DNA from 3 places in the Paenibacillus protaetiae genome. Region 1 is predicted to be linked to each of the others. Evidence: riboswitches for the same ligand, from Rfam matches in the RefSeq annotation. Region 1 holds a riboswitch; each other region holds the start of a gene.
What was found. Region 1 has a riboswitch for cyclic di-AMP ahead of ET464_RS19560 (potassium channel family protein). Riboswitches for the same ligand answer to the same signal wherever they lie in the genome.
Positions count from the first base shown of each region.

Region 2: linked by a shared signal. The riboswitch ahead of ET464_RS14815 (resuscitation-promoting factor) and the one ahead of ET464_RS19560 (potassium channel family protein) in region 1 are both predicted to bind cyclic di-AMP.
Region 3: linked by a shared signal. The riboswitch ahead of ET464_RS09845 (hypothetical protein) and the one ahead of ET464_RS19560 (potassium channel family protein) in region 1 are both predicted to bind cyclic di-AMP.

Region 1 covers NZ_CP035492.1:4,202,399-4,209,527, forward strand. Annotated here, with positions in the region: gene uvrC (excinuclease ABC subunit UvrC) at 1-482, shown strand, start outside; gene ET464_RS19555 (CPBP family intramembrane glutamic endopeptidase) at 538-2,148, opposite strand; cyclic di-AMP (ydaO/yuaA leader) riboswitch at 2,395-2,581, shown strand; gene ET464_RS19560 (potassium channel family protein) at 2,719-3,381, shown strand; gene ET464_RS19565 (LysR family transcriptional regulator) at 3,534-4,427, opposite strand; gene ET464_RS19570 (succinate dehydrogenase cytochrome b558 subunit) at 4,655-5,329, shown strand; gene sdhA (succinate dehydrogenase flavoprotein subunit) at 5,355-7,103, shown strand; gene sdhB (succinate dehydrogenase iron-sulfur subunit) at 7,128-7,129, shown strand, end outside.
Region 2 covers NZ_CP035492.1:3,200,012-3,207,140, forward strand. Annotated here, with positions in the region: gene rsmA (16S rRNA (adenine(1518)-N(6)/adenine(1519)-N(6))-dimethyltransferase RsmA) at 1-229, opposite strand, end outside; gene rnmV (ribonuclease M5) at 233-817, opposite strand; gene ET464_RS14815 (resuscitation-promoting factor) at 938-2,068, opposite strand; cyclic di-AMP (ydaO/yuaA leader) riboswitch at 2,292-2,498, opposite strand; gene ET464_RS14820 (TatD family hydrolase) at 2,682-3,449, opposite strand; gene ET464_RS14825 (HD domain-containing protein) at 3,512-4,807, opposite strand; gene ET464_RS14830 (AbrB/MazE/SpoVT family DNA-binding domain-containing protein) at 5,078-5,332, shown strand; gene rsmI (16S rRNA (cytidine(1402)-2'-O)-methyltransferase) at 5,445-6,329, opposite strand; gene ET464_RS14840 (tRNA1(Val) (adenine(37)-N6)-methyltransferase) at 6,350-7,036, opposite strand.
Region 3 covers NZ_CP035492.1:2,139,115-2,146,243, forward strand. Annotated here, with positions in the region: gene kdpB (potassium-transporting ATPase subunit KdpB) at 1-923, opposite strand, end outside; gene kdpA (potassium-transporting ATPase subunit KdpA) at 940-2,619, opposite strand; gene kdpF (K(+)-transporting ATPase subunit F) at 2,652-2,729, opposite strand; cyclic di-AMP (ydaO/yuaA leader) riboswitch at 3,086-3,287, opposite strand; cyclic di-AMP (ydaO/yuaA leader) riboswitch at 3,405-3,642, opposite strand; cyclic di-AMP (ydaO/yuaA leader) riboswitch at 4,024-4,188, shown strand; gene ET464_RS09845 (hypothetical protein) at 4,194-4,802, shown strand; gene ET464_RS09850 (hypothetical protein) at 4,963-5,334, shown strand; gene ET464_RS09855 (DUF445 domain-containing protein) at 5,424-6,656, opposite strand; gene ET464_RS09860 (TetR/AcrR family transcriptional regulator) at 6,897-7,129, shown strand, end outside.

The sequences.
Region 1 (7,129 bases):
GTTATGAACGGGTGCTGAAGGACAATTTGCCGCAGCCCGATTTAATTGTCGTGGACGGGGGCAAAGGGCAAATCAGCGCCGCACTGGACATTTTGGAAAACGAGCTGGGACTTTCCATTCCGGTATGCGGACTGGTCAAGGATGCCAAGCACAAGACGGCGCAGCTGATGGTAGGGGATCCGCCGGAGGTCGTACCGCTTCCGCGCGACAGCCAGGAGTTTTATTTGCTGCAGCGCATTCAGGATGAGGTGCACCGGTTTGCGATTACGTTCCACCGCGAGCAGCGGGCGAAGTCGATGGTTGTGTCGCATCTGGACGCGATTCCCGGCATCGGGGAGAAACGGCGCAAGGCGCTGCTGAAGCATTTTGGCTCGCTCAAAAAAATTAAAGAAGCTTCGGTGGAAGATTTCCGTGTATTATCCATCGGAGAGAAACTGGCAGGCCAAATATTGGCCGCGCTGAATGAAGAAGAAAAGGAATGAGCCGTCATGGCTCATTCCTTTTTTTTACGTACCCGCAAGCCGCAGGCAAGCCGGGTCAAGTCTGCTGCAAGGCGGCATATCCGTATTTTTTGCGGTGCGTGTAGCGGATCAGCCAAGCGATCAGCACCGGCAGCAGCAAATAAAACAAACCGGCTGCGAGGTTGGCGGCACCGCCTTCAAACAGGAGCGAGGCGCTCATCAGCGCGGAATCGAATATGGCATGCGTAAACAACACCGTCACAAAACCGTATTTCAAAAATATCGCGGAAAATACGAAGCCGATGATAATTAGTTCAAACAGCCGGGTCGTAGACGGGAAGATCGGATAAGACACATGGCCAAGCGCCCATATGACCGTTGGAATCAGAATCGCGGCAAATGTATTTTTGAACCATTTTCTCAATAAGGAAATGCCAAACAGCCGGTAGATCGCTTCTTCCGATATCGCTGCACACCATGCCATAAGCGGCAGCAGCAGCGGTGTAGCCATATTATAAGTGGACTGCGTTACATCGGAAGTCGACCAGGAGCCGATCAGCTGCTGAAGCGCCAGCAGTACAACCGATTGTATGCCTAACGTAATTACGGCGAACAAATAACCGAGCCCGACACCGCGCCATACATAGTCGCCATAACCTTGCTCGCCGAACCGCGGCCACAGCGCCTTCTGCTGTGAACGCCATATGCCGTCGCCTGCAACAAGCGAAAAATAAGCCGAAAGCGCGAGCAAAACCGTCATTACCGTTGAGATGACGTTCATAACTGCCACATAGCCGCCGGAATGCTCGGATTCGCCAATTGCGGCTCGAACGCCGTCAAGCGAGTTGAAATTGTTGATCAAATATAAAACAAGGAACAATAACGTTAACAGCATTCCTCGCCGGAAGGAAGTATGCCGGGCATACCGGATGGCGTATACGATGGCGATCATAAATAAAATGCCGCTCATCATCAGAAAGCCGTAGTTCGTTAATTGCCCGGCAAGCTTTTGCTGGCCGGCAACGTATTGTTCGTAATGGGCCGGCACGATAAATTTAGGCGAATATTCGGTTACAACGGTTCCGTTTTCGACATCGCCATATTGCATGACCAGCGACAGCGCAGCCTGCTCCATCGCATATCCGGCCGGGTGGAATATAAATACGTTGGCGTCTGCCGGGTCAGAGGCGCTAAGGGATTGCTTGGGGATGCCTCTTTGTTCGGCAAACTGCATCGCTTTTGCAGCCGTCTGCTCTTTGGCGGCAGGGGAGGCGTCCAGCACATGCCAAGCAATAACCCGTCCGGATTTCATATGGGTATATACGAAAGCGGTATAACCGCCGCTAAGCTGCAGTTCGGACTGAAACGTATCGGTCGGAAACAGCTGATCGTATTTGCGGTCATACTTATCGTTCAGCATATGTTTAGACAAATAGCCGTAAAACAAGCTGTCTGACTGATGAACGGTATGTACAGACTGCACATCCAGGCCAAATTGCTGTCTGGCAAAATCGGCAGCGAGCCGGCCTGCTTTGCTTTTATCCATAATGCCGGCAGGCGAGCCGGAATAATCTTCCGAGCTGCCGGAAACAGCCGGAAGCAGCTGAATGACGGCAAAGATAATGACACACACAAGAGCGGCCCACCGGAATTTTTTCCATTCGTTAGCATGTATAACAGGAATCATGACTTCACCTCTGTTCCAATATATGAGCAGCTTTGTCCTTTCTAGAATTACAATAGCATGAAAAAGGGCTGCGACCAAATGTAAAGCCAGCGAAGCGTATTAAAAGCGAGAAAAAACAAATGGCATGAAGACTGAAGGCGCTGCCTTATAACCTTGCCTGTTTTTGAACAAAAAATGATTTATTTCAAGCGTTTATCCCTTTTGTATAAACGCCCCCGAAGGATTATAATCGTTAACGTTATGATGAATACGTACTAGCCGAATTTCGTTTGGCGAAAACGGGGGAACCAATCGATTATCCAGCCGGATGATCATGGGGTGAATTTCAAGCTAAACATATGCTGAGTTGTGTACAGCGCATGTTTGCTGAATAGGGCTGCCTGTCCAGGCCCGAATCCGACAGCTAACCTCGCAGGCTATGTGGAACAGGACTCATTCGCGATGAATGGCATTGGATGAATGTCCAGTGCTTTTTTTTATGCCTGCAATTGAAATTTATATAAAACCTTAAGCGTATAAAGAGGACAGGGCTTAAGCGAAATTACAAAGCGGATTGGAGCATTTGGAGAGATGAGAGGGAGCGGCTATGTCATTATCGGACTTGGCAGATTTGGATCGAGCCTGGGGAAGGAACTCGTCAAGCTGGGTTATGAGGTGCTTGGCATTGACAAAGATGAAGAAGCCGTTCAAGAAATGAGCCCTTACCTGACGCATGCGGTTGTTGCCGAATGTACGGATGAAGAAGTGATGCGTTCGCTTGGGGTGCGCAACTTTGATTGTGGTGTTGTAGCGATTGGCGACGATATTCAAGCCAGTATACTGACAACGATCCAGCTGAAGGACCTTGGCGTGAAGAGAGTGGTGGCGAAAGCGATCAGCGAGCTGCACGGGCGGGTACTGGAAAAGCTCGGCGTCGACCGCGTTGTGTATCCGGAGCGGGATATGGGCATCCGGGTAGCGCATCAGCTGGCCTCGCCTAATTTGCTCGATTACATTGAATTGTCCAAGGACTATACGATCGCCGAGCTGACGGTGCCTAGAGGGCTGGACGGCAAGTCGCTTCATGACTTGAACCCGCGTGCCCGTTTCGGCTGCAGTATCGTGGCGATCAACAAAACAAAAGGGGTTATTATCGCGCCTAATGCAGAAGAAGTGCTGCGGGAAAAAGATGTGCTTGTCATTATCGGAACAAACGATCAAATCGATAAATTTGAAGTGGCGGTGAACCGTTAAGCTCGGCCGGCCAGATTGATATGCATTATAATTGGCAAAACTATGGACAGCTATTGCGCCGTCCATAGTTTTTTTATTAGCCGGCAAAAGAGAAAATAGCGTTTTTTTGATCCGGAAAAACGTCTTTCTTCTATTATATATGAGATTGATTCTCAACTCTCTTTTTTGGAGGCTGCCAGCTGGTGAATCCAGGTGCGGATCGCGGGATGGAGCAGTTCCGGATCGTTATGGATAAGAGAGGTTGTCCGTTTCGTATTTTCAAGCTCCCGAATCGGAACGATTTGAAGCTCGTTGTCATCCAGCAGCTGCTGGCGCATATACGATTTGGGCAGCAGCGTGCCTGCGCGGCATGTATGGAGCAGCCGGAGAATCGCTTCGAAGGAATCAATCTCCATCCGGACATCCGGCTGAAGATTGTATTTGGAGAACAGCTCATCCGTTAGTATCCGGTACCAGGTCCCCTTTGAAAACAAGATCATCGGAAAACCGTCCAAGTCATGAATGCCAAGCGGCTTGTCGTGCATAAGCACATGGCTTTTCGGAAGCACGAGCAGCAGATGGTCCTCAAACAGCGGCACGCAGTGCAGCTGGGGATCTTCGATCCGCGAAGCTACAATGCCGATATCGGTCCGCCCTTCACGGACAAGCGTGACGATTTCATGGGTTTTGCCGGTGACCGCCTTAATATCGAATTCCGGATGGCTGAGCGTCAGCGACTGGATAAAGTCGGGCAGCGTCGTTTGCAGCGTCGTCAAGCTGGCACCGATCGTAATCGAGGTGCGGCCGGTTGTGACGTATTCGGAAATTTGCTGCAAATAGTTATAATGAAGTTGCCGAAGCTCCAGCGCATATTCGTAAGTGAGCTGGCCGATCCTCGTCAGCTCCAGCCTTTTGCCGATCCGGCGGAACAGCTGGGCGCCCAGTTCTTCTTCCAGCTTGGCAATCTTGCGGGACAGGGCGGGCTGCGATATATTGAGCAGGCTGGCTGCTTTGTTCATACTGGATTGCTCCACGACCGCTGTCAGTACGGCCAATTCATCAAGCATCGGTAGGCCTCCCTTTTTGATATGGATAATGGTCTTATGCTATATGGTTATAAGAATCTATAAATAATAAGCAATTCCATTATAAGATGAAAAGGAGTACCATGTGAAGTGTGGCTAACCTGTGTCAATATTTGTTGACGGGTGTACATGCTGGGGGTAAAATTAGTAAGGTTTTGACAAGAGAGGAACTCAGGCACATCCACATCTGGAAAGGAGAAAGCGATTTTATGAAAGGAAATTCGTATTACCCGCGGAAGCTTCACTCATTGCTTGGGGTGATTCCGCTTGGCCTGTTCATTATCGAGCACGGTCTCACCAACTTTTTGGCTTTTCAGGATGGACCTGAAGGCTTTGACAGAGGTGTTAAATTTCTAAACAACTTGCCGATTGTTACGATTCTGGAAATTTTCGGCATATTCCTGCCTTTGCTTTTCCACGGCGTCTACGGCCTGTATATGGCGTATCAGTCTAACTGGAATAACAACCGCTTTCAATACAGCCGTAACTGGGCGTTTACCCTGCAGCGGATTACGGGGGTTATTACATTTATTTTCGTATTCTGGCATGTGTACGACACGCGCTTTCAGGTTGCGCTCGGTAATGTAACACATGAAGAGCTGGGCATGCATATGCATGACATCTTCTCGAATCCCGCAGCAATCGTTTTGTATACGATCGGCGTGCTTGCCGCAACGTTCCACTTTGCGAACGGCATGTGGGCATTCCTGATCAGCTGGGGCATTACGGTCGGCCCTCGCGCACAGCGGATTTCTTCGTATGTGTGCATGATTTTGTTTGTGCTTGTATCGGCATTGTTTATTTTGTCGATCGTGGCTTTCACAGGCGATGAGTTTGCCGGTACAGCTTCGGCGGCAGCCGCTGTAACGAATATCATCGGATAGTTTGAAGAAAAGGGGCGAAACGTAAATGGCTAAAAATAAATTGATTGTCGTAGGCGGCGGTCTTGCCGGTTTGATGGCTACGATTAAAGCTGCAGAAGCGGGCGTTCACGTCGACCTGTTTTCGGTCGTTCCGGTGAAGCGTTCCCACTCGGTTTGCGCGCAAGGCGGCATTAACGGCGCGGTAAATACAAAAGGCGAAGGCGATTCGCCTTGGGAGCATTTTGACGATACGGTATACGGCGGCGATTTCCTTGCGAACCAGCCTCCGGTAAAAGCGATGTGCGAAGCGGCTCCGGGTATTATTAACCTGATGGACCGGATGGGCGTCATGTTCAGCCGTACGCCGGAAGGCTTGCTTGACTTCCGCCGTTTCGGGGGAACACAATATCACCGCACGGCATTTGCGGGTGCAACAACCGGCCAGCAATTGCTGTACGCGCTTGATGAGCAGGTGCGCCGCTGGGAAACAGCCGGCCTCGTAACGAAGTTCGAGCATTGGGAATTCCTTGGCGCGGTGCTGGATGAAGAAGGCATCTGCCGCGGCATTACGGCGCAAAGCCTGCGTTCGATGGAAGTGCAGTCGTTTGCAGCGGATGCCGTAATTATGGCTTCCGGCGGTCCGGGTATTATTTTCGGCAAAACGACCAACTCGATTATCAATACCGGTACAGCAGCAAGTGCGGTTTACCAGCAGGGCGTGAAATATGCCAACGGCGAAATGATTCAAATCCACCCGACGGCGATCCCGGGCGACGACAAAAACCGTCTGATGTCCGAATCGGCACGCGGCGAAGGCGGACGGATCTGGACGTATAAAGACGGCAAGCCTTGGTATTTCCTCGAGGAAAAATATCCGGCTTACGGCAACCTTGTTCCGCGCGATATTGCGACACGCGAAATTTTCGACGTCTGCGTGAACCAGAAGCTTGGCATCGACGGCGAGAACAAAGTTTATCTCGACCTGTCGCATAAAGATCCAAAGGAACTGAACGTGAAGCTGGGCGGCATCCTGGAAATTTACGAGAAATTTGTAGGGGACGACCCACGCAAAGTTCCAATGAAAATTTTCCCTGCGGTCCATTACTCGATGGGCGGCTTGTGGGTAGATTACAATCAAATGACGAATATTCCGGGCTTGTTTGCAGCGGGCGAATGCGATTACCAGTACCACGGCGCTAACCGTCTTGGCGCAAACTCACTGCTGTCCGCAATTTTCGGCGGCATGGTGTCCGGTCCGAAAGCGGTAGAATATATTAGAGGCCTTAAAAAATCGGCCGAAGATGTATCGTCGACTGTATTTGACCGTGCGGTTAAGCAGCAAACGGACAAGTACGAAAGCATTTTGAAAATGGACGGCAACGATAACGCTTATGTCATCCATAAAGAGCTGGGCGAATTTATGACCAACAACATGACAGTTGTTCGTTATAACAAAAAGCTTGAAGAAACCATCGTCAAAATTAAAGAATTAAAAGAACGTTACAATAAAATCAACATCAACGATACGAAACAGTGGAACAACGCAGGCGTTGCATTCACACGCCAGCTGTGGAACATGCTGGAGCTTGCGGAAACGATGACGGTAGGCGCGCTTCTCCGCAATGAAAGCCGCGGCGCTCATTACAAGCCGGAATTCCCTGAACGTAACGACGAAGAGTTCCTGAAAACAACGATTGCAGCGTGGACGCCGGAAGGCCCGCAAATCTCGTACGAGGACGTTGACGTATCGCTGATCAAACCGCGTAAACGCGACTATACATCCGACAAGCACTGAGCCAAAGAAAGGAGAGAATAAGCGAT
Region 2 (7,129 bases), 1.0 Mb from region 1:
CTTCGGCAAGCTGACCGGTCAGCGCGCCGATGCCCGGCCCGATTTCCAGAGCGCCTTTCGTTTTGTCCAGCTCCGCCGCTTCTACAATTTTATTTAAAATATTTTGATCGATCAGGAAGTTCTGTCCTAAACTTTTCTTGAACGAGAACCCGTATTTCGCGATAATTTCTTTCGTCCGCCTGGGCGTGCCGACATCGGCCGCTCCCATGCCTCCTCGAGCGTTACTCATCTTTTAATCCCCTTTCCTTGCAGCTCCGCCGGCAGGACCGCCTGCAGGTTCCACTTCCATAGCTTGATATGCTTTCAGAAATTCTTCTTTCGTAATATGAAAGCTGATGCACCGTTTATAAAACGTTTTGCCGTTCGCATAACCGATTCCTAACAGCTTGCCCATCTTCAGCCTCCGTTCAGCCGCATCGGGATGGACAATCAGGCCGGCATCAATCAAATCGTCCCATGTGATCTCGCCTTCGATTGCCCCGGCTGCTTCTGTGCGCACGTTGGCAAGCGCTTCGCGAATGGACTCCGGCGACGCGTTCTCGATGCCGATGTCGCCTTTGTATTCCGCTTTCTCCTGCGGCAAAAAGGCATGTTTGCATCCTTGAACATGCTGCGCAACGATTTTTCGGATGCGCTCCCCGGCATGGTCCGGGTCGGTAAATATAATAACGCCTCTGCGCTCCTGTGCCAGCTTGATCCGGCGCAATACGTCCGGGCCGACCGCAGAGCCGTTTGTTTCAATCGTATCGGCATCAACCGCCCGCTTAATGGCAGCTGTATCGTCCTTGCCCTCCACGACAATAATTTCTTTAATCAAACGATCCATCCTTTCCGTTCGGGCAATACAAAAAGAAGAGGCATAACCTCTTCTTAGCATGGCTTAATTAAATTATAATTACATGATGATTGCAACAAAAAGAGTACGCCAGCCGTCTCATTAACTAGCAGGCGGTTTATTCGGGCCAAGGACGTAGACCGTGTAGCCTTTTTTCCTGCCGAATTTTTTTGCGTAGGAAGAGCTGTTGAAATAAACGTCAATTTTGTTGCCGTTTACGGCGCTGCCGGTATCTTCCGCCCGGCGGAAACCGATGCCCTCGATATAAACCCACCAGCCAAGCGGTATAACATCCGGATCGACCGCAATGGTGCGCCCTTCCGTCACCTTGGTGCCCGAGGCGGTAATGCCAAACGAAGGGTGGCCTTCTTCTTTGCCGGTCGAAGCCGCGTCAGCGGTATAGGCCGTTAACGTTACATTTTTCAGCACCTTTTTCGGATTAAACGTAAGGCCGCCTTTTGTAACCGAAGCTGCTGCAAGTGTCGTCACTTTAGGCGCCGCTTTTTTGGTGCCGATAGCGACAAGCTGATTTACGGCATTTTTTTGAACAACCTGGTCGATTATTTTCTTCGACACAAGCTGCCCGTCTTCGTATTGCTTCTCTACCTGCTCCACAATAATGCCTTGCTGGCCGGTGCGAACAAGCTTCTCCTTCCCTTTTTCCAGGGTGGGATCTTCTTGCTTCACAATGTTGAACGGCAGCGACTTCTCCGTCTTGGTGATATGAGTATCCACCCGGACGATCGTAATTTGGGTATCTCCCGTCAACTGGGCTTCCAGAGCCGGTGTCACTTTGTCCGCATCCCGGACGTTAATATTTAAATCATCAATCGCACCCGCAACTGTTTTGTCCGTTGTGTACACCGTTGATAATTTGCCGTCAGCCTTTACCGTTACTTTCACCGCATGATTAATGACAATACGGTCTCCGTCCCTCAGCTTCGCATCAAGCGGAGCGGAAACTTCATCATGCGGACCAACCGTGATAGCTTGTTCATCCAGCAGCTTCTGCAGTACCCCCTGCTTCGTCTCCACAAGGGTTTCTTTGCCGTTCACAACCAGAGATACGTTCTTATCACTTGTTCCGTACAACAACATCAAAAACATGAAAGTCATAGCGATTGAGATTATTGCACTCAATAAAATTAAACGAAGGTGGTCATGCTTCCATCGCCATGCGAAAGACATGCTGGATGATCGTTGCCCATGGGTGTCCTTTACTTCTGCGCCCATTTCTTCGGTCCTCCTTCATAGCCCCGCCGCTAGTGTTACGCATGATTCTTAGCGCGACTATAAAATATTGGCGTGCATTGGCACGCGAATCCAGTAAATCGTTGTTACTTGCCTCTTGCCGGACGCCTTTATGTAAAAAACAAAAAATAAAAAGAAGCCTTCGACAGAGGATCTGTTTCGTGGCTTCCCATAAAGGGCTGCATAGGAAAAAGTAACACGAGTTGATCGCTCTCTATATACGCTTACGAGGTTAGCTGTCGGGTTTGGGCGAGAGAGCTGCCCGATTCACTGCCGGCCGCTCATGGCGACCTTGGCGAAATTCACCCCAAGAAGAATTCAAATGCTCTTAAGCAGCAGGCTGCCATACATGCCCGTCGCTTATTCGCCTGGTTCCCCCGCTCTCCATCCGGAGATTAAGCGTTACTGGAAATCCGATACAATCTTATAAAGCTCTGAAATGAATCATACCTTCATCCAGTGCTCATTGTAAAGATTAGATAAAAGTCGCTATAAGCGATTTATTTGAATATTTCAGGAAAATATGAGCGATTGATCTCACAAAAAACAGTTTTTTCGCTCTATTTCACACGATATCTCTATTTTTTAACGATTCTCATAATAGACCAAAACATTTTCTTCCATTTTCAGCTGTAATTCGGCTGATTTCCCCGACGGATTTGCCCGTAATTTCCGCCGCAGCCTCTGCGACCAGAGCCACGTAAGCGGACTCATTCCGCTTCCCTCGATAAGGATGAGGCGCCAAATATGGGCAGTCGGTTTCGATCAATAAACGGTCAAGCGGCACCTTCGCAAGCACCTCTTTTGGCACCCTCGCATTTTTAAAAGTGACCGGTCCGCCAAACGAAATATAGAAATTCATGTCCAAGCATAATTTGGCCGTTTCCCAGCTTCCGGAAAAGCAGTGCATAATGCCGCCGACTTCGGAGGCGTTCTCTTCCTTCAAAATTTTGACGATATCCTCATGGGCATCCCGGTTATGAATGATGATGGGTTTGCCTACTTTTTTGGCTAAGCGGATTTGTTCGCGGAACACATGATGCTGAACTTCTTTAGGCGAAGTGTCCCAGTGGTAATCAAGCCCGATTTCCCCGATTGCAACCACTTTCGGATGGCTCGCCAGCTGCTCGATCCACTCCAGGTCGCCGGGTTTCATATCAATGGAATCAACCGGATGCCACCCTACCGCCGCATAAATAAAATCATGCTGTTCCGCTAATGCGATAGTCGTCGGGATCGTCTCCCGGTTAAAGCCGATATTAACGATCAGCCCTACTCCCGCTTCACGCGCGCGGGCAATGACCTCATCGCGATCTCCGTCGAAATTGGGCGAATCCAAATGCGCATGTGTGTCGAATAACATGTTAGCCGACCCTCCTGTTTTTCTTCCTATATATGGTTAGTTTTCCTTAATAGTCGTAAAGCTTATAGCTTAAATAACTGGCGAATAGACCCCGTAAGCGATGATTTGGCCGCCAGCAGCGGTTCTTCCGGATAATACAGGCGATACTCGCCTTGGTGCAGCCCTGTGATCGAGCGGACAATGTCCGATTTTTGCGAAATTTCGCTTATTCTATCTTCGTTATCCAGCAGCAAAATCGGTGTTTTTTCTTCCTTTTCGCCTTTTTTCGCATCTGGCCGGTAAACATCATAAGGCTGGTCATATGGAAAATCAATTTCCATATGATACTCCGGCGAAAGGCCGATTTTAACCCATTGCTGTTCAATTTCATTCAGCAGCGTTTCGCTTGGGTTATCAATCGTAATATATTTGTACAATTTGCGATTCAAAAACCGGCTGCACAGGTCGGCCAGCAGCCCGTCCCGCTCCTCCGACCATTCGCTGAACGCGGTCTGCACCAGCGATTCGTCCAGCTTCAAATAATGAGGCACGTTGATCGTGCCGTCGAGAAGGCTTTTAAGCGGTGCCGGCATATAGGCAAACGAATAGTTTTCTTCATATAATTGTTTCGCCCGGCGGAAGATTTGCCGCAAAATAATTTCCGAGCTGCGGGTCACCGGATGGAAATAAATTTGCCAGTACATTTGGTACCGCGACATTAAATAATGCTCAACGGCATGCATGCCGCTTTCTTTTACTACAATTCTCCCTTTGTAGGGCCGCAATACGCGCAGTATCCGCTCCAGGTCAAACGTGCCGTAATGTACGCCGGTATAATAAGCGTCGCGCAGCAAGTAGTCCATCCGGTCCGCATCCATCTGGCTGGAAACGAGGCTGACGACGATCGGCTTCGGGTATTTCCTTCGAATGACTTGCGCCACTTGATCGGGAAAATCATCTCCTGCCTCTCGCAGCACCCGGTTTACTTCCGTATCCCCCAATATAATGTTGCAGGTCCACTGCTCATGATGGGTTTCAAATACCTGCTCCAGCGAATGGGAAAATGGTCCGTGTCCGATATCATGCAGCAGCGCAGCGCAAAGCGAAACCAGCTTTTCCTCTTGGGGCCAGTCGGAATAACCGTGCCGTTCGAACTGGGAAATAATTTTGCGGGTCATTTCATATACGCCAAGAGAATGGGAGAATCGGCTGTGCTCCGCGCCATGGAACGTCAAATAGGAGGTGCCGAGCTGGCGGATCCGTCTCAGCCGTTGAAATTCTTTGGTGTTCACCAAATTCCAAATTATCTCATCTTGTACATAAACATAGTTGTGCACCGGATCTTTAAATACTTTTTCCTCGTTTAGTTTTTTATGCAACTTCATTCCCCCTTTGTTCAAATTTTCGACACAACCATTTATTTCTTGTCGAAAATTGTCGCTATTTTGTTTCCAAATTGTCGAAGCTGATGTATTCTATAGTAAGTTTAAAAGATCCCTACTATATAGTTAAAAATGATGTATATCTCCAGTAATAGACGATATCTTCGATTGACTTATATGGTAATGGTTGGTATTATACTTACTATAAAAAGAAAAACTATGTCGAATAGTGACGAAATACTTTTTTTTGAGAGGGGAACTACTGTAATGATGAAATCTACTGGTATTGTTCGTAAAGTCGATGAGCTTGGCCGTGTCGTTATTCCAATCGAATTGCGCCGTACGCTGGGCATTGGCGAAAAAGACGCGCTTGAAATTTATGTAGACGGCGAACGCATTATGCTGAAAAAATATGAGCCAGCATGTATCTTCTGCGGCAACGCGGAGAACGTATCCTACTTCAAAGGCAAAATTGTTTGCCATATTTGTCTTTCTGAAATGCCTACGCCTGTTGCAAAATAAAAAAATAGGTTATAATAGAATCACCTAATACTTATTAATTCTAACCTTTTTAATACTCCTTATTTGCCTTCCTGCGCTAAACCCGGCCCAGGAAGGCCCTTTTTTTTATTTGCTACCGATTGACCTCGTTATAGACATCTCTTTTTGATAAGCCGCGGTCTGCCGCTACTTTTTTTATAGCTTCTTTCCTATCGCAGGTGGCTTCATAATAACGTACATGCTGCTCCAAATCAAGCAATGACCACCATACTGGCATGTCCGAAGCTGCTTCGTCCAGCCCGCCGTTTAAATTCCCTTCTACAATGAGACAATACTCGCCTAATGGCGGATGTTCGTTAATCCATTCGAGGCACTCGGATATTGTTCCCCTTGCCGCTTCCTCATGGCGTTTCGTTAATTCCCGCACCATGGCCATCCGGCGGTCGCCCCACACTTCGAACATCGCTTCCAATGTTTTGCGCAGCCGATGCGGCGATTCATACATCATCAATGTTCCTTCTGTGCGGCCATTCGCTTCCAGCCATTGCTGCAGCGACTTTTTATCGCGCGGCGGGAATCCGGTAAATGTAAAGCGGTCGGTCGGAAGCCCGGATATGATTAATGCCGACAAAGCCGCATTGGCGCCTGGGATCGGAACGACCGGAATATGATGAGCAGCTGCTTCCGCCGCCAAATCGGCACCCGGATCCGATATAGCCGGCAGCCCGGCATCGCTGACCAGCGCAATCGACTGGCCTTCCTGCAGCAGCCGGATCAGCTCCGGACCGCTCGACTGCTTGTTATGCTCATGATAACTGACCAGCCGGGTCGCAATTTCAAAATGTGTAAGCAGCTTTCTCGTTTGTCTCGTATCCTCCGCTGCGATCAAATCCGCTTCCTTCAGCGTGCGGATGGCACGGAAAGTCATATCCTCCAAATTGCCGATAGGCGTGCCGACCAAATAAAGAGTTCCCGTGCTTGCGCCTGGATCAAAGCTTTTCTGGATATGAACGCCCATTGTTACCCGCTCCCCTTTTGTTATTCATATACAACAACCGACGGAAGCACTTTAAGCTCCGGCTTTCCGTCTCGTATCGCTTCTATTAAGACCATATTGGCCTCTTTATCTTTTTTCGGGTGTATGAACTGTATCCGCTTTGGTTCAAGGCGCCATTTGCGCATCGTTTCGACAATGTCGATAAACCGCGACGGGCGGTGGACCATGCTGACTTTTCCTCCGGTCCGCACGGCACGGGAACAAGCTTCTATAACATCTTCCAGCGTACAGTGAACTTCATGCCTTGCTATCGAGTAATGTTCATTATCGTTATGATCGCCGGAATCGGCCGCCATATAAGGCGGATTTACGGTAACCGCATCATATTGGCCATTTATCCGTTTGCTGAACTGGCGAAGGTCTTCCTCTATAATCGTAACCCGGTGTTCCAATCCGTTCATTTGAACACTCCGCCTTGCCATATCCGCCAGCCGCGGCTGAATTTCGACACCGTCAATGGTTGCCTCGGTTCTTGTCGTAAGCAGAAGCGGAATAACGCCGTTGCCTGTACAAAGATCAAGCAGCTTTCCTTTTTTCGGAATGGTGGCAAACCGGGCAAGCAACACCGCATCCAGCGAAAAACTGAACACTTCCCGGCTTTGTATAATATGAAGGCCGGTATCGGTCATAAGATCGTCGATCCGCTCGCCCTGCTCAAGCTTTATCATTTCATCCAATACTGCTGCTCCTCTCCTCCATCTATTTCCTTGTTCACACACAAAGATACCGCCCTTTGCGGCAAGGACGGTATCTTGATCCTA
Region 3 (7,129 bases), 2.1 Mb from region 1:
GTGCCCGTTTTATCCAAAATCATCGTGTTAATGTCGCCGGCCGCTTCCACTGCTTTCCCCGACATCGCCAGTACGTTGAAACGGGTCACCCGATCCATGCCCGCAATGCCGATGGCGGACAGCAGCCCGCCGATGGTCGTCGGAATAAGGCAGACCAGAAGGGAGATCAATACGGGAATTTCCAGATCAATGTCCAAATAACCGGCGATTGGTCCAAGCGTGACGACCACGATCAGGAAAATAAGCGTCAAGCTCGTCAGCAGCGTATTCAGCGCGATTTCGTTCGGGGTCTTCTGCCGTTTCGCCCCTTCCACCAGCGATATCATCCGGTCGATAAACGATTCGCCCGGATCCGCCGTTATCCGCACCTTGATCCGGTCGCTGACAACTCGTGTTCCGCCGGTTACAGAGCTGAAATCGCCGCCCGCTTCTTTCATGACCGGAGCCGATTCCCCGGTAATCGCCGATTCGTCCACCGAAGCGACGCCTTCGACGACTTCGCCGTCGCCGGGGATCATCTCGCCTTGCTCTACGACAATCAAATCGCCTTTCCTCAGCTCGGTGGACAGGACTGTCTTGATGCCCGTCTCCGTCACTTTATTTGCCTTCATTTCGGTTTTCGTCCGTTTCAGCGTATCCGCCTGCGCTTTGCCCCTGCCTTCGGCCAGCGCTTCCGCGAAGTTCGCGAACAGCACGGTGAAGAGCAGGATGAAAAATACCGCTGCATTAAATCCCCTGCTTCCCGGCGCGTCAAACGCGGCCGGGAACAAAACCATCAGCAGCACCAGTACGGTGCCGATCTCTACGACAAACATGACGGGATTTTTCATCATCGCAACCGGGTTCAGCTTAATCAAGCTATCCTTTAAGGCTGCTCCGACCAGTTCGGGCGTAAGCAGCTTCTTTTTTCGTGAATCGTTCATCTTCTATCACCATCCGTTATCGCATTGTCAAATGTTCGGCAACAGGCCCAAGCGCAATCGCCGGCAAAAAGGTCAAAGCCCCAATCAGGATAACCGTGCCGGCCAGCAGTCCGGTAAACAGCGCGTTATTGGTCCGGAATGTCCCAAGCGTTTCCGGTACCGGCTGCTTGCGCACAAGCGAACCTGCGACGGCGAGCATCGCAATCATGGAAATGTATCTGCCGAACAGCATGACAAGGCCGGTGCTGACGTTCCAGAAGGCCGTATTGTCAGCCAACCCTTCGAAACCCGAGCCGTTGTTGGCGGCCGACGACGTATATTCGTACAGCACCTGGCTAATGCCGTGGAAGCCCGGGTTCGTAATCGCCGAACTGCCGGCGTCTATCGCCATGGCTAGCGCCGTCGGCACCAGAATAATAAACGGATGCGCTAGTATCGCGACGGCGATCAGCTTCATTTCCTTTGGCTCGATTTTGCGCCCGAGAAATTCCGGCGTGCGCCCGACCATGAGGCCGCAAATAAATACGGCCAGTATGGCGTACATCAGCATGTTGACCAGGCCAACCCCTTTGCCGCCAAACACGACGTTCAGCATCATTTCGGCCATCGGCACCATGCCGCCAAGCGGCGTCAGCGTATCGTGCATATTATCGACCGATCCGGTCGTCGCCGCCGTCGTCACAGCCGTAAACAAAGCGGACTGCGCAATGCCGAACCGCGTCTCCTTGCCTTCCATGCTACCTTGGGAGGCATCTGCGCCAAGCGAATGAATAAGCGGTGTTCCGGCTTTTTCCGAAGCATAGGCAGTTGCCAAGAACACTAAGAACAAGCACATCATCGCCGAGAAAATGACCCAGCCCTGCTTTTTGTTTTTGGCGAACAAGCCAAACGTATAAGGAAGAGCAGCCGGCAGCGCCCACATCGACACAATCTCGATGACATTCGTCAGCGGATTCGGGTTCTCGAACGGATGGGCGGAGTTCGCTCCCATAAAACCGCCGCCGTTTGTGCCTAGATGCTTGATCGATTCCAGCGAAGCGACCGGACCGATCGCGATATGCTGCACGGCGCCTTCCAGCGTCGTCACCGATAACGTCGGGTCAAGCGTCTGCGGCACTTGCAGCGCCACAAGCACAAGCGTAATGACGAACGCAAACGGCAGGAAAATGCGGGTGTGCGCTTTGACAAAATCCTCGAAAAAGTTGCCGATCGTTTGTCCTTTGCTCGTAAGGCCGCGCACGAAAGCGATCGCTACCGAAAAGCCGGTTGCGGCGGACGTAAACATCATCATCATGATGACCGCCATCTGCGAGAAATAGGTAAGCCCCGTTTCGCCGCTGTAATGCTGCAGGTTCGTATTCGTAATAAAGCTGATGACCGTATTAAACGCCAGCGACTGCTCCATATTGCCGATTCCGTTCGGATTAAACGGAAGCCCGGTCTGCACCCGCAGGATGATATAGCTGACCGCGACAAGCACCACGTTCGTGAGCAGGAAACTAAGCGTGTAGGTTTTCCAGGTCATGCCGTTCCTTTTTTTCAGCCCGATCCATTTATAGAGCAGCCTCTCTACAGGTCCGAATATCCGGTCCGTCCAGTTCGGCTCGTTCGAGAACACATGGTACACATAGGTGCCAAGCGGTTTAACGAGCAGGATCACAACCGCCACAACAACCGCCATCTGCAAAATTTCCATTCCATAACCCCCTAAGGAATAACTGCGCCCGATCAGAATTTATCCGGATGGAGCAGCGCGTACACCAAATACAAAAATACAAATACCGTAACAACCGCTGCCAGAATCACGTTTCATCCCCGCTTTCCTGATCGTCTATCGTCTTGCCGCACCAGACTGCAAACAAAACGTACAGCCCAAAGCATAAGGCCAGCGTCAAAACCATACATAAGTCCGTCATGTTCAACCTCCAAATAAACCTGCGTAATGGCACAATAAACCGCGGTCCATTGCGCTGAATGGTAAATCCGTTCCAATAAAATGTGCTTATAAGCCCCATTTTCCTGAAAAAAGGCAACAAAAAAGAAGCCTTAGGAGCAGAGAAGCAGCTCCCTCGGCTTCGGCTTTACGGCAGCGCAAGCGAAGCTTCGCCTATGCGGCAAAAGCTTGGCTGCGCCGCTATATCAAGCAGCAGCACGATATCGAGTGTCTCTCCCGGACACGCTTACGAGGTTAGCTGTCGGATTCGGGCGCGGAAGTCGCCCTACGCGCTGCTTCATTGAAGCCGCGCGACTCACCCCATGGGCGGATTGGCTGCGCCGGCTCTTGAATAGCCAGCCGGCAGCCTGTTCCCGCCCGTTTGGTTCCCCCGCTTTTGCCATTCCGGCAAAATTCAGCGACTGGGTACTGCGAATAGCACCCATATGGTTTTAAACCGTCATGCACAATAGCATAGCGCCATGCCGGCGCAAAAAAGCCGCAGAGGCACAGTGACCTCTGCGGCCAAAATAAGCCACAGCTCATCATCCCTCTCTCGAACAACGCTTACGAGGTTAGCTGTCGGATTCGGGCGGTGAGAGTCGCCCTACTTCAAGCATGCTCCATGGTGCCTGCTTGAAGATTCACCCCTTGCCGCGCGCCAAACCGACTCTCACATCGGATTGCCTGCACAGCGGACCGCAGCAGGGCAAATTGCGGCTTGCCCCGTCATGCGGATGGTTCCCCCGTTTTCCGTTTGCGACGGAAACTCAGCGATTGGAAATCATTTGAACTTGCATGAACTGAATCTTACTCCCGGCACAAGCTGCTGTAAAGAGAATAGAGAGGCGATTTAGGCAGAAATTGGTGAGGTTTGAGTATATGTAAACCGCTTTCTTTTTTAAAAATCTTTAAAATGCTCAAAATATCTCGCGGATACTTCATTTCCCGAAAATTGCACATAGATTCTTTTCGTTGCCGCAGCCCATTTTCCCCTATAACAGTCATAGCTGCGGGCAAAAACGAGTATTTATAAAAGATAAAGGAAAATGCTGCGGCCATTCAGGGAAAAAGGACAAAATCGTGTAAAGGATATGCCGCATCGGCCAGCGAAATATTTACAAAGCGGGTTTTCAGGTTTACTATAAACCTCATACCCAGTTACGGTACATTTTTGCGCTGAATTTTTTGGAGACAAAAAAGCGGGGGACCCAATCGGCATGCGGAAATGAAGTATGCCATCCGGGGTGAATCGTTGGCCGCGCGCCATCGTAGGGCTTCTCTCTAGCCCGAATCCGACAGCTAACCTCGTAAGCGAACGAAGGAGAGAATGCTCTATGTTTCAATCTGCGGAAATGTTAACAGACCGCCTCGCCAATCATTTGGCGATCGAAGTCCCTCACGCGTCCGAAATCCAAATCAAGCGGATCGAACTGTTCGTCATCCCGGCCATCAGTATTGATGCGCCCGGATACCGCGTCTGTATGCGGATCACTGCCGCTTTGGGTTACGGATGGAGCGAAACGTTTATCGAAAAGAAAGAAAAGCCATCCGATTGGGTGCATTGGAGCAGCTGCCTCGTCCACTATATTAACACGGGGAACGATTATAACCGTGAAGACAACACGCTCGACAGCCGCCTCCGGCATATGTTTGTTACTGCAGTAGATCAGATCAGCAGCCACCGGCTGCAGACAGCTGCTGCAGATAGCGCCGAAAGCGTAGAGAGGGCGGTCGGCGCCGGGAGCACAGCCAGCTTGGCGGAAGAGCAGCTAGAGCAGGGGCAAAATACCGGACAGGCGGCAGAGATAAGCTCCGCAGCCGCTGCGGAACGTGAAGCGGATGCGGAGAACCAGGCGGCTGCAGCCGTTGAAAGCGGAAGCGAGCCTTTTACGGAAGATGTGACGCTTTTAGCGCGCTCGGAATGCTATATTTCGCTGTTTTAGATGCGGGGCATCTGCTGCCCGGCAATCAATCGCTGTTTCATTGGCTTCATGCCTCTTAAACAGCGATTTTTGCATGCTCCGGCACATAACTTTGGCATCCGGCGGGAAAAATGGATTCAGCATGACTATGCCGGATTCGAGGGAATGGAGGACATTCAAAGTGGCGGAAAAAAACATCCTCGCTTTTTTTAAAAGCCCCGAGCAAGCGGAACTTGCCCATGCCGAGCTTAAAAAACTGAAGCTGGTGGACAGCTCGATCGACCGGATCGACGGTTATTCCGGCGGAATCGACCGGATTGAAAATCCGTTAACCGGCGATTTTCCAGGCTTGGCGAATATTACGCTGGGCAATCAATACCCGCAAATCGACGCAGCCGTGCTGGAAGCTTCCGATGTGAGCGCAAGCGGGCTCAGCTCTTCTTCTCCGCTGGGCGATACGACAGGCCGGGATATTGTGCTGACCGCCGTTATAGAAGAGGAAGATTTCGAGCAGGCGGTGCGAGTCGTAGAAGATTACGGGGCGCTGATTTAATGCCTCCCGGCAGCCGCGCTGCAAAACCAAACAAGCCTCCTTTTGCCCTTACGGGTGTAGGAGGCTTGTTTGGTTTTGCAGTTAACCCGTTAAATAAACGACAATACGATCCCGACCAAAAATCCGCAAATCGCTCCGTTCACCCGGATCCACTGCAGATCGCCGCCGATTTTTTCCTCCAGCATATTCACCAGCGACTGATCGTCCAGCTTGTCGAGGTTTTCACGGACAAGCAGCCCAAGCCTGTAGTGGTTAACTTCAATCTGATGCGCGGCAAATTCAAGAATATGATGCTCCCAGCGGACGACTGCCTCGTGATGCGCCTTCGCAAGCTCTACGGCATAACGCAAGCCCTGCACAACAATACGCCCGCCATTGGACCGCTGCTCGTCCAGCTTGGCCAGCAGCATCGCTTTGCCATCCGCTGCCCGTTCCTCCAAAAAACGCAGCATTGCCGGGCTTTCCGCTTTGCTGCGCAGCCATTCCTGCAGACGCACGATCAGTTCATCGTTACCGGCGAGCTTTTGCAGTTCACCGCGGACCGATGCCAGCAGCTTCGTACGCATCGCACTTCCTTCACGGCTTAAATCGCGTATCGTGGAGAGCAGGATGCCTTGCAGCATGGAGCCCAGCTTCTCTTCGCTCATAAAACCGATAAAAGCCTGCAGGGCAAAACCCATGAAACCGCCGACGCGCAGCTCGTCCAGCTTTTGCATCGCCAGCTTGCCCATCATATCTTCCGTTTCGCGCTTTAACGCCCAAGCCTTCAGCCGGCCCAGCGCATGATCAAGAGCTTTTTCATCCCAGCCTTCGTCGGCTGCGGACTGCACCAGCTTCGCTGCCAAAGGCTGCAGCTCCATGCGCCCGGCGTAATGGGCGGCCGCCTGCTGCAGCCAGACAGCGGCTTTATCCTCGGGTATACGGCGGACCGCCTGCTCCGCAGCTTCAATGACAGCAAGCCGAACGGAACGTTGTTTCGCGAAACGGACCGCCCCGGAACCAAGCCAGTCGGTCAGGCGAAGCTTTTTCAGCTTTTCGGTAATGCTTTTTTTGTTCAGCAGCTCGTTTTCCATTGCCGATATAAGCGAATTGACGATTTTGTTCCGGTTTTTAAGCAGCAGCGACGTATGCGGAATCGGGATGCCCATCGGATGCCGGAACAGCGCCGTTACCGCAAACCAGTCTGCCAGTCCGCCGACAAGGCCGGCCTCAAAGCCGGTATGGAGCATATTCACCCACCAGCTGTCCGTCAGCCACCTTGTTGCGAGAAAACCGGCAGCCATCACGATGAGCGAAATTATCGCAATTTTTTTTGATTTCAATGGTTTTCCTCCAAGCGATGCATTCGATTTCGGTTGATATGCCATAATTATACCAAAATTTTCAGCTGTAATTCGTAAATAACCGAAATCGGCAGCTTTTCCATGATAGGGGGCCAGCATTCCGGTGCAGAAGGCGGCTTCATTCCGTTATAATGGAAAAAAACGCTGCAAGCCGGGCGAGGGGCTAAACCGACGTCCGGTTCACTCGTAAATGAAACAAATGAGGTGGAAACAACAGTTATGGCATTAATCGGAGTGAGGGAAAAGAAAAAAAATGCGCGGTACAAAAGCATCGTGCTGCAAGCCGAGCGGCTATTTCTCGAAAACGGGCTGGACCATGTCCAGATGCAGGATATCGCTGATGCCGAAAGAATCGGCATTGCCACCCTGTTCCGCTATTTTCCGAAAAAAGACAAGCTGATTGTAGCGGTAGCCGTTGCCAATCTGGAGCGGCATATCGGCAAATACAAGGA